DNA from 2 places in the Priestia sp. MDV22-iso46 genome. Region 2 is predicted to be linked to the other one. Evidence: riboswitches for the same ligand, from Rfam matches in the RefSeq annotation. Region 2 holds a riboswitch; the other holds the start of a gene.
What was found. A riboswitch is a leader RNA that binds a small molecule or an ion and turns the genes downstream of it on or off. The one in region 2 is predicted to bind ZMP and ZTP.
Positions count from the first base shown of each region.

Region 1: it holds a riboswitch for ZMP and ZTP, as region 2 does, so the genes downstream of both, aimA (glutamate/serine transporter AimA) here and AC4NPH_RS02815 (phosphoglycerate dehydrogenase) in region 2, are expected to answer to the same signal.

Region 1 is NZ_JBZVWT010000001.1:2,162,663-2,165,873, reverse strand. It holds gene AC4NPH_RS10985 (sodium:solute symporter family protein) at 1-149, opposite strand, end outside; gene AC4NPH_RS10980 (DUF3311 domain-containing protein) at 149-352, opposite strand; gene AC4NPH_RS10975 (cupin domain-containing protein) at 731-1,231, opposite strand; ZMP/ZTP riboswitch at 1,717-1,795, shown strand; gene aimA (glutamate/serine transporter AimA) at 1,852-3,211, shown strand, end outside.
Region 2 is NZ_JBZVWT010000001.1:530,524-533,734, forward strand. It holds gene AC4NPH_RS02805 (DUF6143 family protein) at 1-92, opposite strand, end outside; gene AC4NPH_RS02810 (hypothetical protein) at 112-564, opposite strand; gene AC4NPH_RS02815 (phosphoglycerate dehydrogenase) at 697-1,896, opposite strand; ZMP/ZTP riboswitch at 2,065-2,143, opposite strand; gene htpG (molecular chaperone HtpG) at 2,354-3,211, shown strand, end outside.

The DNA.
Region 1 (3,211 bases), 1.6 Mb from region 2:
ACGAGCAGGCTTCCAAAACGTCTTCCACCTACAGCCCACTCTTCAACTGAGCTTCTAGATGATTTGTCACGTCCCGCTATAAAGCCAATTGCGATAACGACAAGAACAATTGCTGATGTGATTAAAAGTGCGGTTAAATTTCCTTGCATTATTCAATGTCCCCCCAAGATTTTTGTAAACGATAAATAATAAATGTACACACAGGCGTTAAGAAGACCCATAAAAATAACCATAAATGCAAAAGAGGTAATCCAAAAATAATTGGATGAATGTTATTTACAAAAGGTAAAAAAGCGAATTGAGCAATAAATGGAATGATGAATAAAATAAAAATTATGAATTTTCTGTTCAATTTTACTCCTCCTACTAAAAATTTATCTAACAATGTTCACTATGATAGCAAGTCTGACATGGTAAAGCAATAAGTTTTTTGAAAATTTAGTTATAATCTATGGAAATTTTTTTAGAAAAACAAAAAAGAGCTTATGATGGGAGTATATTTGAAATGATTATGCAAGAAAAAAAGGGGGATAATCTAAGCGAAGTTGCTCTTGAAGCAAAAAAGAGAACGGAAAAGAAGAAATTTAGTTTTGACCGGGAAGTTTTTGTTATTTCGCTGAGATAAAGTATATTGCTATTGCATCATAAGAAAAGAATTTGTATGTTCAAATAGAGATTCATGGAAAGAATAAAACAAAGCAAATAAAAAAACTAGACAATAAGTGCTTGTCTAGTTCCACCACTCTGTCAATGGTCCTTTGTCGCCATAAACAGGATCTGTTGTAGGAATAGGTACTTGTGCAATTTCATCAAATACGTGAGGGCGATCAGTTTGTTTTCCTGTTCGTAAATTGTACTCCATGCCCTCTGGATAAGCTCCAACCACTTTAAAATCAGCAGTTGACTGCAGACGCATATGCCCTGTACCTGCAGGAAGTACGAGCACATCACCAGCATGCACCACGATATTTTCCCCCATATGTCCACCTAGTTTTAAACGTGCAGATCCGCTAATTACACCTAGTGCTTCATGAGAATTGCTGTGGTAATGGTGAAAATCATATATGCCGCCTACCCAGCTATTTTTCCAGTCGTGAGAATTAAAAATGCTCTCCACTTTCGCTTTCTTACTAATAAATACGTGTTCATACAACAAAACTGGAAGACGAGGGTGATTTGGAATGGTTCCGTCGTCATCAAAATAAAGAACTTTTACATTTGCATAATTCATAAGCATCCCTCTAACAATCTTTTTTTCGTAATTTTCCCTGTTTTTTGCTGGCGTAAACAGAGAAGTTTGCTCGAAGTACTTCATTTGTTGCGAAGTGCATGATATGTAGGTTTTAACGTTTTCCTAAAAGAAGTCTCCCACTTCAAGCGTAGCTATGTGGTGGGCAGTTCCCTTTAGTATCTTTTCTTCATATTGTATATAAGTAAAGGGTCTAGTGCAAGAATTCTATGGATATATAGCTGTTAATTCTTATTTTGTAAATGAATAATGTATATTAATATAATTTTTAGAAGGTGATCTGCTCGTGGAGTAAAAGAATCAAATAATAGAAAAAGTTAGGATTTTAGTTCTTTTTATAATTAAAAAGAGATTTTTAGAAGATTAATTCGGAATTTTACGAATAATTTATTATTTTTAGAAAAGTAATGTAAACATTTTTGTGTATTGAGTAATAGTAATGAATGTTATATACTGATAAAAAATATATTCCTATATGTGACTGGCGCAACATGGATGACCATGGGGGAGCATATAGCGTATAAGCCGCGCGCCTGGGCAAACACTTGAGAAAATTTCGCAAGTGTTTTTTTTATTTTCCTAGGGAAGAGGAGTAGATTTGGATGAGCAATATGCAAAGGAAGATGGGAACATTTGCTTTAACCATGACAGGCATAGGTTCGATTATCGGTTCAGGATGGCTGTTTGGAGCATGGAAAGCAGCTCAAATTGCGGGACCCGCGGCTATTTTTTCATGGGTTATTGGAATGGTGGTTATTTTGACCATTGCTCTATCATATGCTGAACTGGGCGCGATGTTTCCACAAGCAGGGGGGATGGTCAAATATCCTCAGTATTCACACGGATCATTTATTGGTTTTTTGGCTGCTTGGGCTAACTGGATTTCAATCGCTTCAACGATAACAGTGGAGGCTATTGCATCTGTGCAATATATGAGTACTTGGCCGTGGAAATGGGCTCGCTGGACTCATGAATTAGTAGACAATGGCATTTTAACGTCCAAGGGGTTGGCAGTTGCGTCTTTGTTATTATTCGTTTACTTTTTTGTGAACTATTGGACGGTAAATCTCTTTGCTAAAGCAAACTCATTTATTACGATTGTTAAATTAATTATTCCTGGTTTAACGGCAGGGGCTTTATTTTTTGCTGGTTTTCATAGTGGAAACTTTTCAAGTGAGCATGGGGTAGCACCTTACGGATGGGCCAGTGTTTTAACGGCAGTGGCAACATCAGGTATTGTGTTTGCATTTAATGGGTTTCAAAGTCCTGTAAATATGGCAGGAGAAGCAAAATCACCTAATAAATCGATTCCGATAGCTGTAATTGGTTCAATTTTTATTGCAGGAATTGTATACATTATATTGCAAATTGTCTTTATCGGAGCAGTAAGTCCGTCATCAATTGCTGATGGATGGAATCATTTGAATTTTAACTCTCCTTTTGCTGATTTAGCGATTGCGCTTGGAATTAACTGGCTAACAATTGTGTTATACGCAGACGCATTTGTTTCTCCTTCCGGCACAGGTGCTACATATACGGCAACTACTTCTAGAATGTTATACGGGATGCAGCAAAATGGATACTTGCCAAAGATATTTGGTACTCTTCATCCACTTTACAATGTCCCGCGCCCAGCTATGTGGCTAAATTTAGCAGCTTGCTTCTTGTTTCTCTTTTTATTTAGAGGATGGGGTGTCTTAGCAGAAGTGATCTCAGTAGCGACGCTTATCTCTTATATTATGGGTCCTGTAGCGCTTATAACATTAAGAAAAACGGCTTCACACTTTTACCGTCCATTTTATTTAAAAGGGGCATCAGTTATTGCGCCATGCGGCTTCGTTTTTGCTTCCTTGACGCTTTACTGGGCAAGGTGGCCACTTACAGGTGAAGTGATCTTTATTATGGCAATTGGCCTGCCTGTTTATTTTTATTACCAAGCGAAAAATAAATGGGTGGGCTTTA
Region 2 (3,211 bases):
TTACTTACTAATGTCCTCGTCGGCTGCTGGTATATAAACGGATTGTTTTGTAATTTTATATTCCAATGCTTTTTTAATATTTCTACTATCACTTCTTAAAGTAGTAATCACCTATTCTTTTGTGGTCATAAAATGAAGAATCCTTACCTTTTTTTCACAATATTCAACAATTTTATAACAGGTTGTGAGGATATCATGTCTAGACAGTTCTATTTCATCAAATACAAACTTTGAAAGCTGCTTCTGCAGAACCTCCAACTTTTTGCTGTCTTCTTCATCGATCCATAGTCCTTCCGTAATACACACATCTGCTAGTTTATTAATAGATTGAGCCGTCCAGTTTAAGCCGGATGAAGAAACGGTTTTTGTAAGTAAATCATTTTTTATAGCTAGAATAACTTGACACACATGGGTATAGGCATCAACTTTCTTTTGGATAAATGCTTTGCGAAGCTCTTGTTTGTATTGCTCTTTCGACATCACTATAGCTACGACAGACGTAATGAATGTTCCTGCCAGCGCGATGAGCGACCCTATCAAAATTCCTATCAGTTCTCCTGACAAAACGTTCACCTCTTTAAAGGTATTTCTATATGCTATGAGAATAAAGGAAATGATATGAGGTAAACACCATGTAAAAACAGCCCTAACTTAGAAAAGTTAGGGCTGAAACACTAAAATATGATGGGAACCAAATTAGATAATACGACTTGTAATAATTCCTTCAATTTGACCAATTTTTTCTTCTAGCTCAGGCACAATCTCGTCACTTACTTGATTGTCAATATCGATCATTGTATACGCATATTCACCGCGGCTTCTGTTCACCATATCTGCGATGTTTAAATTGTAGTTTGAGAATACTTGCGTAAGTTGTCCTACCATATTCGGCACGTTGTGATGGAAAGCAGCTACGCGTTTTTTCCCAGTGTAAGGAAGAGATGCATTCGGGAAGTTCACTGAGTTTTTAACGTTTCCTGTTTCCAAGAAATTTTTCACTTGACGTGCTGCCATTACCGCGCAGTTTTCTTCTGATTCTTGAGTTGATGCCCCTAAATGAGGAATTGGCACAACATTTTTCATGTTCAAGACATTTTGATTTGGGAAATCTGTAATGTATCGGCCAACTTTTCCACTTTCAAGAGCAGCTTTCATATCTTCTTCGTTTACAAGCTCACCGCGTGAGAAGTTCAAGATATGAACATCTGGTTTCATGATGCTAAACGTTTCTTTATTGAAAACACCTTTTGTATCGTCCGTTAATGGAACGTGAACCGTAATATAGTCAGATGCTGCAAATAGTTCTTCTAGAGACATTGCACGCTGTACGTTGCGAGACAAATTCCAAGCTGTATTAACAGAAATGAATGGATCAAAACCAATTACGTCCATATCTAAATCAAGCGCATCGTTTGCTACAAGAGCACCAATTGCACCTAAACCAATAACGCCTAACGTTTTACCTTTGATTTCTTTTCCAACAAACTGTTTTTTGCCTGCTTCAACTAACTTAGGAATTTGATCACCTTGGCCGTCTAATCCTTTTGTCCATTCAACTCCAGCAAATAAGTTACGAGAAGAAGCCATAATTGTAGTTAAAACCATTTCTTTTACTGCGTTTGCATTAGCTCCTGGCGTATTAAATACAACGATACCTTGCTCCGTGCAAGCGTCCACTGGTATATTATTAACCCCTGCTCCAGCTCGTGCAATAGCTTTTAAATTTTGGTCAAATGCCATGCTGTGCATGTTAAAGCTACGCACGACAATCGCATCTGGGTTTTCGCTGTCATTGTCAATTTGATAACCTTCTTGATTAAAAACATTTAGACCTTTTTGTGCAATGTTGTTTAATGTTTTGATTGTTTGTACTTTTTCCAATGTTAATGTGCTCATTTTGTACTCTCCTCTGATTATCATCGTAGTTTTACATGTTTTTACCTTTGAATAAAGGAACTTCGTTTTTAATTTTTTTAAAAGTCTGGTTTTTTAGCCTACATGTCTGGTAACTTCTATATCCTCTCCCCCTAAACAGAAAGAGGTAAGAGATATGTATTAATCCCTTACCTCTGCCCAGGCGAACGGCTACGTCACTATATGCTTCCTCACGGTTATCCGCGTTTCGCCAGTCACACATAGTCTTTGAAATTAAGTATATTCTAGCAAACTCTTTCAGAACGTTCAACCTTTTTTTAAAAGTTTGCTTTTTTCAGTCTAATTTTTAATCTCTTTAGTGAATCTCCTAATATATTGACAAATATCCTAATACATGTTAAATAAGAAGAGTGATTAGCACTCTATCCACTCAAGTGCTAATTGTTTTACAAGCCCTATTTGGAAAGGAGAACTTCTTATGTCAAAAAAAGAATTCAAAGCCGAATCAAAGCGATTATTAGAGATGATGATTAATTCCATCTATTCTCAAAAAGAAGTATTTTTGAGAGAACTTCTATCAAATTCAAGCGATGCAATCGATAAAATTTATTACAAAGCTTTAACAGACGAGTCCTTGCGTTTTAACAAAGAAAGCTATTACATAAAAGTAACACCAGATAAAACTAACCGTATCTTAACCATTACGGATACTGGGATTGGCATGACGCAAGAAGAGCTTGAAAGCAGCTTGGGCACAATTGCGCGAAGCGGTTCCCTTGCGTTTAAAAACGAAAATGAAACAAAGGACGGGCACACGATTATCGGCCAATTCGGCGTTGGGTTTTACGCAGCGTTTATGGTGGCAGATGTCGTAACGGTGATTAGTAAAGCGTTAGGCAGCGGTGAAGCCTATAAATGGGAATCTACTGGTGCCGATGGTTATACAATCGAACCTTGCGAAAAAGAAACGGTTGGGACTCAAATCATTTTAAAAATTAAAGAAAATACAGAAGATGAAACATATGATGAGTATCTAGAAGAGTATCGTTTAAAAGAGATCATTAAAAAGTATTCAGACTTTATCCGCTACCCGATTAAAATGGACATAACGGAAAAACGTCCTAAAGAAGGTTCTGATAACGAGCTAGAAGATTATACAGAAGAGCAAGTTATCAACAGTATGGTACCGATCTGGAAGAAAAACAAAAATGAATTGACTTCAGAAGACTATGAGCAGTTTTATTCAGAAAAGCGCTACGGATTTGATAAACCGCTCACTCACCTTCATATTAATGTGGATGGAACGATTCGCTACAATGCCATTTTATTTATTCCA